DNA from 3 places in the Streptomyces sp. NBC_00464 genome. Region 1 is predicted to be linked to each of the others. Evidence: riboswitches for the same ligand, from Rfam matches in the RefSeq annotation. Region 1 holds a riboswitch; each other region holds the start of a gene.

Region 1 (3,979 bases):
TAGTCGGAGTGGGCGCCGAAGAGCGGATTGAGCAGCTCCATCACCTCGGGCGTCATTCCGGCGGGGGAGGTGTCACTGCGGCTGACCTTGTAGCGGCGGTGCGCGTCGTTGGACTTGAGGTAGTCGGCCTCGATGGCCTCGCGTTCGACGCCGACGGCGAGCAGGGACACCGCGATCGAGAGGCCCGCCCGGTCCTTGCCGGCGGCGCAGTGCATCAGGGCGGGCACGCTGTCCTCGGCCAGGGCGTGCAGTACCCGGCTGTGCTCGGTTGTGCGCTCCAGGATGATCTGCCGGTAGGAATTGATCATGCGCTGGGACCCCTTGCCGTCGGCCAGGATCGACCGCAGCTCGTCCATGTTGCCGTCGCGCACCATCCGCCAGAACTCCGTGCCGTCCGCCGGGTCGGTGAGCGGGATGCACACGTTGCGCACGCCGGGCAGCTCCACGTCCAGGCCGTCCAGCTTCTGGTCGGCCGCGTTGCGGAAGTCGAAGACGGTGTGCAGGCCGAGACCGGCGAGGAACGCGGCGTCCTCGGCCGTGGCGTGTGCCAGGTGACCACTGCGGTAGAGCCGTCCGTACCGCACCCGGCGGCCGTCCGAGGTGGGCAGCCCGCCCACATCACGGAAATTGCGGACACCCGCCAGCTCGGGCTCCGTCGACGGGGTCTGCGGCAGCTGCTGCGTCACGGTCACTCCTGGAGGCTCTGTCGCCGGCGCGTGTCGCCGGCGTGTCCACTCTCGTGACGATACGACATTGATTCCTCGGACAATCATCTTGGGCGGGCCCGCACTTCGGGCCGACGTCACGGGTCTGTGGCCCCGGGCCGCGAAGGTGTCGATCCCCGCCGAGGTTCCGGCGCGGTGGGGCAACGAGCGCGACATGTCCGTATTGGGGCTTTTAGTCGAACATGCCCCGCTTACGCGGGAGATGGCCGACCTCTCGTGAGCGGGATCATATCCGTGACGGTGTGTGGCGGTGAGGCGTTGGGGTATTCCGGACGCCGCGCGGAAAGCCAAGATCCATAATCCACGGAGTGTGACCGGAATTCTTCGCCGGTTTTCCGTAGACGAATCAACCATGGAACCCGTGGCTTGTTTCCGCCGTCCCGGCTCGTTTACGTTCGCTGTCAATCCGGACGGACCGCCTAATCCTGCCGCCGCCCGGAATTCGCACCCACTCACCGCGTGGCAGGAGCGGGGGAACCAGGTAAGCCGCCGACCGGGAATCCGGCCGGCTCGGGGTGAAGTCGCGCCAGTCGCGACCGGACATCTCCAGTCCGAACCCGACAGCTCACCTCGCAGGCGCCGGAGAGGAAAACCTTCATGCCCATATCGGGTAAGCACCGCCGTCCCAAGTCCAGCACCATCGCCCGTGGCGTCGTCGTCGCGAGTGCCGGCGGAGCCGTCATCGCGCTTCCGCTGCTCGGCGCCACCGGTGCCAACGCCGCGGAGCAGACCGCTCCCGCCGCCTCGCAGTCGGCCGCCGCGCACGCCACCCCGGCCAAGCCGGTCGCGAAGCAGCAGGCCGGCACCACGTCCTACTCCGTGGTCTCCGGCGACTATCTGTCGAAGATCGCTGCCGAGCACAAGCTCAAGGGCGGCTGGGAGAAGCTGTACCAGGACAACCGCAAGGTCGTCGGCGACGACCCGAGCCTGATCTTCCCGGGCATGAAGCTGACCCTCGGCGGCAAGGCCTGGGGCCACGCCTCGACCACCTCCACGGGCTCCACCACCCCGTCGAAGGCCGCGCCCAAGGTTCCGGCCAAGACCGAGACGAAGGCCTCCACGGCCTCCGACTCGTCCTCCTCCGACGACTCGTCGTCCAAGGAGACCTCGGCCCCGGCCGCCCAGAGCAACGACTCCGGTTACGTCCACCCGGTCCCGGGCAACCACACCACCGCCTACCGCGCCTCCGGCGCCAGCTGGTCCAGTGGCAGCCACACCGGCATCGACTTCCCCGTCTCCACCGGCACGAGCGTGAAGGCGATCACCTCCGGCACCGTCGTCACCGCCGGCTGGGGCGGCGCGTACGGCAACGAGGTCGTCATCAAGCACGCCGACGGCCACTACTCGCAGTACGGCCACATGTCCTCGCTCTCCGTCTCGGCGGGCCAGACCGTGACCGCGGGTCAGCAGGTCGGTCTGTCCGGCTCCACCGGCAACGCCACCGGCCCGCACCTCCACTTCGAGGTCCGCACCGGTCCGGCGTACGGCTCGGACATCGACCCGATCGCCTACCTGGCGTCGCACGGGATCAACGTCTGATCCGGGCCACACCGGTCCGGTGACCCGGACCTGGGCAAAGCAGAAGGACGGTGCGCGGCGGCGCACCGTCCTTCTGCTTTGCGGAAGGCAGCACTTGGGGGGTGTACTTATTCCCCCTTTACCAAAAACTGACCGGGTGGTCTATCTCACCACCCGTCAACCCCATATTACGGTCGCGTAGGTCACATTCGACGGTGCAGGATATGCCCTTGTGGCAGACGATTCGAACAACATCCAGCAGGGCGTCATCAACCGACAGGGCGCCATCGGGTCGTACGCGGCGATTGGCGACAGCTTCACCGAGGGCGTCGGTGACCCCGGCCCGGACGGAACCTTCGTCGGATGGGCCGACCGGTTCGCGGTACTCCTCGCGGACCAGCTCCCGGACACCGACGTGGCGGACACCGCAGGATCCGCACACGGGAATTTCAGATACGCCAATCTCGCCGTACGAGGACGCCTCCTCGACCAGATCGTCGAGGAGCAGGTGCCGCGCGCCAGGGAACTCGCCCCCGATCTGGTGAGCTTCTGCGCAGGCGGCAACGACATCATCCGGCCGGGCACCGACCCCGACGACGTGGCCGAGCGATTCGAGCGCGCGGTCGCCGACCTGACCAGGTCGGTCGGCACCGTCATGGTCACCACCGGCTTCGACACCCGCAACGTTCCCGTGCTGCGCCATCTGCGCGGCAAGATCGCCACCTACACCGCCCATGTGCGGTCCATCGCCGACCGCTACGACTGCCCGGTGCTCGACCTCTGGTCCCTGCGCTCGGTGCAGGACCGGCGGGCCTGGGACGACGACCGGCTGCATCTGTCGGCAGAGGGCCACACCCGGGTCGCGCTGCGCGCCGCGCAGGTCCTCGGCCTCGACGTGCCCGCCGACCCGGACCAGGCATGGCCGCCGCAGGCACAGCGCGGAACGCTCGAAGTACGGCGCGACGACATCCACTGGGCACGCGAGTACCTGGTCCCGTGGATCGGGCGGCGGCTGCGCGGCGAGTCCTCGGGAGACCACGTCGAGGCCAAGCGCCCCGACCTGCTGCCGCTCTGACGCACTCGCTGTCCTCAGCCGCCCGGGGATCCTGTCGCGGCGGCGGGGGACGGCGGATGCGCCGGTATGCGCTCCAGCACCCCGCCGGCGAAGACGTCATACAGCGGCAGCGTCTCCAGGTGCACATAGCCGATGTGGCAGTCGCAGACGGCGAGCGGGCAGGCCCGAGGCCCCAGCGCCGCGCGATAGCTGCCGTCGTAGAGATTGCCGAGCTCGGCGCGGACGAAGTGACACCGGCGCACCGTGCCGTCCCCGTCCACCGAGATCACCGACTCACCGGTCCGGCAGGGCAGACCTGCCGAACGGTGCGGACGGCGGCTGTACGGGAACAGCGGGTCGATCGCCGTCCACCGGTCCGCCTCCTCGTCCGTGTAGGTGTGCCCCTCTGCGGCGTTGACCCAGAGGTAGACCTCCGCGGGAAGGGCGGCCCGCAGCCGCCGCGCCTCGTCCAGATGGGTGTCGAGCCCGACCACCCCCACACTGTGGCGGATCCCCAGGGACGCCAGCTCCCCGCACCGGCCGAGAAACCGCTCGTACGGTGTCTGGCCCGGGTGGTACGTGCACCAGAGCGCGATCTTCTCGCGGCCCGCGGCGCCCGCAGCGGCCAGCCACTGCGTACGACCGCTGAGGTTCGTCTGGATCGCCACCCTGCGGATGTGCG
Region 2 (3,979 bases), 4.5 Mb from region 1:
CCCCGCCCACGGCGGCGACGCAGCCGCGCCCGAACTCTTCACGTGGGAGTTCGCCACCGATCCGTACCCCGCCTATGCCTGGCTGCGCGAGCACAGCCCCGTGCACCGCACCACGCTGCCCAGCGGGGTCGAGGCCTGGCTGGTGACGCGGTACGCGGACGCCAGGGAGGCCCTCGCCGACAGCCGGCTGTCCAAGAATCCGGTGCACCACTCCGGGTCCGCCCACGCCAAGGGGAAGACGGGGATCCCGGGCGAGCGCAACGCCGAGTTGATGACGCATCTGCTGAACATCGACCCGCCCGACCACACCCGGCTGCGCCGCCTCGTGTCCAAGGCGTTCACCCCCCGGCGCATCGCGGAGTTCGCCCCGCGCGTGCAGGAGCTGACCGACCGGCTCATCGACGGTTTCATCGAGAAGGGGGAGGCGGACCTCATCCACGAGTTCGCCTTCCCGCTCCCCATCTACGCGATCTGCGACCTGTTGGGCGTTCCACGCGAGGACCAGGACGACTTCCGGGACTGGGCGGGCATGATGATCCGCCACGGCGGCGGCCCTCGCGGCGGGGTGGCCCGTTCCGTGAAGAAGATGCGGAGCTATCTCCTCGAACTGATCCACCGCAAGCGCGAGAACCCGGGGGACGACCTGATCTCGGGGCTGATTCGGGCGAGCGACCACGGTGAGCATCTGACGGAGAACGAGGCCGCCGCGATGGGCTTTATCATCCTGTTCGCCGGTTTTGAGACCACCGTGAACTTGATCGGCAACAGCGTGCACACCCTGTTGGGTCACCCGGAGCAGCGCGCGCAGCTCCAGCGTTCCCTGGCCGCGGGGGAGACGGAGCTGCTGGCCACGGGTGTCGAGGAACTGCTGCGGTACGACGGCCCGGTGGAGCTGGCGACCTGGCGGTATGCCACCGAGGCGCTGACCATCGGCGGGCAGCGGGTCGGCGAGGGTGACCCCGTACTCGTCGTGCTGGCGGCCGCCGACCGGGACCCCGAACGCTTCGACGGGCCGGACACGCTGGACCTTGCGCGGCGTGACAATCAGCACCTCGGATACGGGCACGGCATCCACTACTGCCTGGGAGCACCGCTCGCCCGGCTGGAGGGGCAGGCCGCCCTCGCCACGCTTCTGAAACGCCTTCCGGACCTGCGACTTGCGGGGGATCCTGCCGATTTGCGATGGCGTGGCGGGCTCATCATGCGCGGACTGCGCACGCTGCCGGTGGAGTTCACGCCGGGGCCGGCGCACGACGAAGGTGACACTCTGTCAACTCTGTGACTTTCACGTGATCTCTGCTGCATCGACTTGTGACACACGTTCGAGTCCCGCTAGGTTCACCGTCGACTCACCAGTCACTCGTCAGTCACACGGAAGGCATCCCCATGGGCTCCGCTAACGGCAGACACCGTCGCCCTCGGCAGGCACCCGCGATCATCGTCGCCGCAGGCGTGACCGGTTCGGCCATCGCCATCCCGCTGCTCGGCGCGGCAGGCGCGCACGCCGCAGACGCCTCGACCTGGGACCGGGTGGCCGAGTGCGAGAGCGGCGGCATGTGGAGTGCCGACCTCGGCAACGGCTACTACGGCGGCCTGCAGTTCTCGCAGGAGGTCTGGAAGTCGTACGGCGGTGATTCGTACGCCGAGCGCGCCGACCTCGCCAGCCGCTCGCAGCAGATCGCCGTGGCGGAGAAGGTCCTGGAGGACCAGGGTCCGAAGGCGTGGCCGAGCTGCGCGGTCATCTCCGGCCTCGCCGTGGACAGCGGTCTGCCGGGTGTGGACCCCGGGACCACGCCCTCCGCCGACCCGACCGGAAGCGCGGATCCGTCCGCGAGCGCCGACCCCTCCGGGGATGACGCCGCGTCGGACGACACGTCCTCGGACGCGACGGAGCCGACGGACGAGGCCACGGGTGACGCCGCGGACGAGGCCAAGGGCAAGGGCGGGACGCCGGACGCGTCCGCCTCTCCGTCGGCCACGCCCTCCACCACGCCCTCGGGTGACGCCTCCGGCGCCGAGGAGGACCCCGCCGGGGGTCAGGAGAAGGCCGGCAAGCACCGGGGCGCTCCGGCTCCCGAGGAGACCCGGGGGAGCGGTCGCGGCGCTGACCGGGACGCGGGGCGGCACGCCTCGCGCGGTGACAGTGACGCACGCGACACCGGAGCCCCGGCTGCTGACGGTACGTACACCGTGCGCGCGGGCGACAGCCTCTGGGCCATTGCCGACGCACAGGACCTGTCCGGCGGCTGGACCCAGCTGTACGAGGCCAACAAGGCGGAGGTCGGCTCCGATCCGGACCTCATTCTTCCTGGCCAGAGCCTCGATCTCGGCGTGAAGGCCGAGTGAGCGCGGTCTGATGATCAGCTGAAAACACCCCAAAAGTTGGGGTAGTTAAGAGGCCTATGTCCCACTTTTGACCGAGTGAGACATGGGTCTCTTTGCGTGAACTGGCGTGTCTTGTCCGGGAGGTCCCGCCGCATCCGTTCCGACCTGCGCAAACGATGGTTCTTCGGATGCAAGTAAGGGCTGTTTATCCGGTATGTCCATCTTTGGATATGAGGGCGGGTGTGTTTACGGTCGGAACCGCTCGCACCGCGGGCCCCGTCGATCGTCACGCCGAATCCTGCCGTCGGTCGAAGGGAACAGACGCGTAAAGCGCCGTAGGCAGGAGCGGGGGACCCAGGTAAGCGCCGGGCCCGGTCGTCGAACACGACGCATCGGGAGCGGCTAGGGGTTAAGTCGTGCGCTAGGACGTGCGACCGGGCAACTCACTAGGCCCGAACCCGACAGCTCACCTCGTAGGCGTCGGTGAGGAGAAGTCTCGATGCTGCTCAACAGCAAGGGCAACAAGCACCGTCGCCCGTCCAAGGCCGTCCGTATCGCCACGCTCGCCGGTGTCGCCGGTGCCGCCATCGCCGTGCCCCTGATGGGTGCCACCGGCGCCTCCGCCGCCTCCGTCTCCACGTGGGACGCCGTCGCCCAGTGCGAGTCCGGCGGCAACTGGTCCATCAACACCGGCAACGGTTACTACGGTGGCCTGCAGTTCTCCCAGTCCAGCTGGGCCGCCGCCGGTGGCACCCAGTACGCGGCCCGCGCCGACCTGGCCACCAAGGCCCAGCAGATCGCCGTCGCCGAGAAGCTCCTCGACCTGCAGGGCCCGGGTGCCTGGTCCTGCGCCGGCGCCGGCAACCTGAGCAACGACGGTGTCGACCCGGGCGTCGACACCGGCTCCTCCGCCGCCAAGACGGAGACCGCCCCCAAGGCCGAGGCCGCCCCGAAGCAGGAGTCGGCGCCGGTCCAGCAGGCCGAGCCGAAGAAGGCCGAGCGCACCGAGGCCCCCGCCACCAACCGCTCGGACCGCTCGGCCGCCCCCAAGGCCGAGTCGAAGACCGTCACCACCCCGACCGGCAAGAAGGTCGAGAAGGGTGACGGCGAGTACAAGGTCGTCACCGGCGACTCGCTGAGCAAGATCGCCGCCGACCACCAGGTCAAGGGTGGCTGGGAGCAGCTCTTCAAGCTGAACAAGGACATCGTCACGGACGCCGACCTGATCTACCCGGGCCAGCAGCTCCACCTGACGAAGTAGTCGCGATCTCTCCTCGCTGACCATTCCGGCCGCCCCGGCCCGGTGCGCACCTTCCCCCCGTGCGTACCGGGCCGGGGTCGGCCGGTTTCGGCGTTGATCGTTCAACTGTTGTAGTTACTCGTCAGTAAAATTCTGACCGTTTGCCCCACTCTGCCTGTCCTTGGGTCCTTTTTCGTCCCAGGGGACGGGCGGTCGGCCGGTTGAGGCGGCCAGGCCGGTTAGGCTCTTGTCGCAAGGCCAAAGCGACCCTGCACCACCAGCGTCATATCCCAGAAGGAGATGCCTCGTGCCGTCCATCGACGTCGTCGTAGCCAGGGAAATCCTCGACTCCCGCGGAAACCCCACGGTCGAGGTCGAGGTCGGCCTCGACGACGGCAGCACGGGCCGTGCTGC
Region 3 (3,979 bases), 1.2 Mb from region 1:
ACAACGCGGTGCTCTCCGTCGTCGGTGACATCGACCCCGAGCAGACGCTCGCCTGGATCGAGAAGTACTTCGGCACCATCCCCGCGCACGACGGCAAGCAGCCGCCGCGCGACGGCGCGCTTCCCGGGATCATCGGCGGCCAGCTGCGTGAGGAGATCCGCGAGGAGGTCCCGGCGCGTGCGCTGATGGCCGCCTACCGGCTGCCGCACGACGGCACCCGTGAGTGCGACGCCGCGGACCTCGCGCTGACCGTGCTGGGCGGCGGCGAGTCGTCCCGGCTGCACAACCGCCTGGTCCGCCGGGACCGGACGGCCGTCGCGGCCGGATTCGGGCTGCTGCGGCTCGCGGGCGCGCCCTCGCTCGGCTGGCTGGACGTCAAGACGTCCGGTGGTGTCGAGGTGGCGCAGATCGAGACCGCGGTCGACGAGGAGCTGGCCCGGTTCGCCGAGGAAGGCCCCACGCCGGAGGAAATGGAGCGCGCTCAGGCCCAGTTGGAGCGCGAGTGGCTGGACCGCCTCGGTACGGTCGCGGGCCGTGCCGACGAACTGTGCCGGTTCGCCGTGCTGTTCGGCGACCCGCAGCTCGCCCTGACCGCAGTGCACCGGGTGCTCGACGTGACGGCGGAGGAGGTCAAGGCTGCCGCCAGGGCCCAGCTGCGGCCCGACAACCGGGCGGTGCTGGTCTACGAGCCGGTCGAGTCCGCCGAAGAGGCGGAAGACGATGCCGCCACCGACACCGACGCGCACGAAGGAGCGGACAAGTGACCGACGCTGCCGCGGCTGAAGTATCGATGGAGTACCACCCGCAGCCCGCCCCCGGCGTGGCCAGGCCCTGGGCCTTCCCCGCGCCCGAGCGCGGCTCCCTGCCCAACGGCCTCACCGTGCTGCGCTGCCACCGCCCCGGCCAGCAGGTCGTCGCCGTCGAGATCTTCCTCGACGCCCCGCTGGACGCCGAGCCCGAGGGCCTGGACGGGGTCGCCACGATCATGTCGCGCGCCCTGTCCGAGGGCACCGACAAGCAGAGCGCCGAGGAGTTCGCCGCCGAGCTGGAGCGCTGCGGTGCCACGCTGGACGCCCACGCCGACCATCCGGGCGTCCGGGTCTCGCTGGAGGTTCCGGCCTCCCGGCTGGCCAAGGCGCTCGGCCTGGTCGCCGAGGCGCTGCGGGCGCCGGCCTTCGCCGACAGCGAGATCGAGCGGCTGGTGAACAACCGGCTCGACGAGATCCCGCACGAGCAGGCCAATCCGGCCCGGCGCGCCGCCAAGCAGCTCGCCAAGGAGCTCTTCCCGGCCACGGCCCGCATGTCGCGCCCGCGCCTGGGCACCGAGGCGACCGTGGAGCGGATCGACTCGGCAGCCGTGCGCGCCTTCTACGACGCCCATGTCCGTCCGTCCACCGCGACGGCCGTGGTCGTCGGGGACCTCACGGGCATCGACCTGGACGCGCTGCTCGCCGACACCCTCGGCGACTGGTCGGGCAACACCGCGGAGTCCCGCCCGGTTCCGCCGATCACCGCCGACGACACGGGCCGGGTGGTGATCGTGGACCGCCCCGGCGCGGTACAGACGCAGCTGCTGATCGGCCGCATCGGCGCCGACCGGCACGACAGCGTCTGGCCGGCGCAGGTCCTCGGCACGTACTGCCTGGGCGGCACGCTCACCTCCCGCCTCGACCGGGTGCTGCGCGAGGAGAAGGGCTACACCTACGGCGTGCGGGCCTTCGCCCAGGTGCTCCGCTCCTCGGCCCCGGACTCCGCCTCCGGGGCGACGGGGGCGGCGATGCTCGCCATCAGTGGTTCCGTGGACACGGAGTCCACCGGCCCGGCGCTGGAGGACCTGTGGAAGGTGCTGCGGACCCTGGCGGCCGAAGGGCTGACGGACGCCGAGCGCGAGACGGCCGTGCAGAACCTCGTGGGTGTCGCCCCGCTGAAGTTCGAGACGGCGGCCTCGGTCGCGGGCACCCTCGCCGACCAGGTCGAGCAGCATCTCCCGGACGACTACCAGGCGCACCTGTACGCGCGTCTGGCGGAGACCGGCACGGTCGAGGCGACCGCGGCTGTGGTCAACGCCTTCCCGCAGGACCGACTGGTCACGGTTCTGGTCGGTGACGCCGCGCAGATCGCCGATCCGGTCAGGGCGCTCGGCATCGGTGAGGTATCGGTCGTGACCGGCTGAGTCGATCGGCTACTTCGCCTCATATCGGGGCAAACGAAAGGTCCTGGCGGAGCTGTCTCCGCCGGGACCTTTCGTTTTGTCCGCTTTGTGGGAGAGGTTGCCTGTCTGCCCTGTGGGATGCGCTACAAAGCGGCCTGTCCGTTTGGTGGGGGGAAGGGCCCCCGTTTAGCGTCGGCTCCGCTGTCCGTCACTCGTATGCCGCATCCGCGACGTACCGGGCAGTCATCGCCGAGTCCCCGTCAGGCGCGAGCCTGGGGAGCCGGGGACCCACGCAGTCCCTGGGGTGAATCGGATGCCCGCGCCTCGCACGAGGCCGAGGGATCCGTAGGAGACCTTCCTGCTCCGAACCCGTCAGCTAACCCGGTAGGCGAGAAGGAAGGAAAGGACCAGCCACTTCATGGCGTTCACCCGTGCCACCGGGAAGCATCGTGCCCCGGGCCGTCTGACGCGCAGCGGCGCGAAGGCCGTCGGTATCGCGACCCTGGCCACCACCGGCGTCATCGGCGGACTGGCCTCCCCGGCCCTTGCCGCTGACACCGGGACCCCCGTCGGCGAGACCGGCCTCACCCAGGTCATCGCCATCGAGAGCACCCTCGCCGACCGGATCGACGCACAGGCGGACGCCCAGCAGCACCAGGCCGACGTTGCCGCGAAGAAGGCGGAAGCGGCCAAGAAGAAGGCCGAGGCGAAGAAGAAGGCGGAGGCCGAGGCGAAGGCTGCCGCGAAGGCCGAGGCCGCCGCGAAGGCGAAGGCCGCTGCCCGTGCCGCGGAGGCCCGCGAGGCGAAGGCGCGTGCCGCCCGCTCCGCCGAGCGCGCCCGGCTCGGCTCCTTCCAGCTCCCCGTCGCCGGTTCGTACGTGAGCACCGGCTACAAGTCCAGTGGCTCGCTCTGGTCCTCCGGCAGCCACTCGGGCATCGACTTCCACGCCGCGTCCGGCAGCTCCGTCGTCGCCGTCGGTGCCGGTACGGTCGTCGAGGCCGGCTGGGGCGGCGCGTACGGCAACAACATCGTGCTGCGGATGACGGACGGCACGTACACCCAGTACGGCCACCTCTCCTCGATCGGCGTGTCCGTCGGCCAGAGCGTCGGCGCCGGACAGCAGATCGGTCTCTCCGGCTCCACCGGCAACTCGACCGGCCCGCACCTCCACTTCGAGGCCCGCACCACGCCCTCGTACGGTTCGGACATGGACCCGGTCGCCTACCTGCGGGCCCACGGCGTCACCGTCTGACCGACCCCAAGACACCCGACGAAGGCCCCGGCACTGCGCCGGGGCCTTCGTCGTGTCCGTCTGCCGAGGCGTTCCGCACCGGCCGTTCCCGAACGCCCGGTGACCAAAAGATATTCATGAATTTCCACCCGCCGTCGGAAATGCGAGCGCATTGCAATAGAGTCGCAGGACAGGCGTCGATCGGCCGCGTTTCGCGGGGATTAAGGCGGAGGTTCGGACATGCGCATTCCGGCGCATTCGGTATGCACGGCAATCCGCGAGGACATCGTCTCGGGTGTCTTCGAACGCGGCAGCCGACTCACCGAGGAGGTGCTCGCGCGCCGTTACGGGGTCTCCCGCGTCCCGGTGCGGGAAGCGCTGCGCACCCTGGAGTCCGAGGGGTTCGTGGTCACCCGCAGGCACGCCGGAGCCTGCGTCGCCGAGCCCACCGAACAGGAGGCCGCCGACCTCCTGGAGGTCCGGATGCTCCTGGAGCCGCTCGGGGCGGCCCGGGCCGCACGCCGCCGCACGGACGCGCACCTCAAGGTGCTGCGCGGCCTGGTCAGGCTGGGGCAGGAGCGAGCCCGCAAGGGGGA

What was found. Region 1 has a riboswitch for cyclic di-AMP ahead of OG912_RS00730 (M23 family metallopeptidase). Riboswitches for the same ligand answer to the same signal wherever they lie in the genome.
Region 2: it holds a riboswitch for cyclic di-AMP, as region 1 does, so the genes downstream of both, OG912_RS21255 (transglycosylase family protein) here and OG912_RS00730 (M23 family metallopeptidase) in region 1, are expected to answer to the same signal.
Region 3: it holds a riboswitch for cyclic di-AMP, as region 1 does, so the genes downstream of both, OG912_RS05880 (M23 family metallopeptidase) here and OG912_RS00730 (M23 family metallopeptidase) in region 1, are expected to answer to the same signal.

The regions. Positions count from the first base shown of each region.
Region 1 covers NZ_CP107899.1:163,843-167,821, reverse strand. The annotation lists gene OG912_RS00735 (tyrosine-protein phosphatase) at 1-686, opposite strand, end outside; cyclic di-AMP (ydaO/yuaA leader) riboswitch at 1,161-1,319, shown strand; gene OG912_RS00730 (M23 family metallopeptidase) at 1,323-2,264, shown strand; gene OG912_RS00725 (SGNH/GDSL hydrolase family protein) at 2,476-3,318, shown strand; gene OG912_RS00720 (STM4011 family radical SAM protein) at 3,333-3,979, opposite strand, start outside.
Region 2 covers NZ_CP107899.1:4,708,849-4,712,827, forward strand. The annotation lists gene OG912_RS21245 (cytochrome P450 family protein) at 1-1,282, shown strand, start outside; gene OG912_RS21250 (transglycosylase family protein) at 1,387-2,346, shown strand; cyclic di-AMP (ydaO/yuaA leader) riboswitch at 2,647-2,820, shown strand; gene OG912_RS21255 (transglycosylase family protein) at 2,825-3,586, shown strand; gene eno (phosphopyruvate hydratase) at 3,873-3,979, shown strand, end outside.
Region 3 covers NZ_CP107899.1:1,369,208-1,373,186, reverse strand. The annotation lists gene OG912_RS05890 (M16 family metallopeptidase) at 1-764, shown strand, start outside; gene OG912_RS05885 (M16 family metallopeptidase) at 791-2,173, shown strand; cyclic di-AMP (ydaO/yuaA leader) riboswitch at 2,390-2,557, shown strand; gene OG912_RS05880 (M23 family metallopeptidase) at 2,571-3,404, shown strand; gene OG912_RS05875 (GntR family transcriptional regulator) at 3,624-3,979, shown strand, end outside.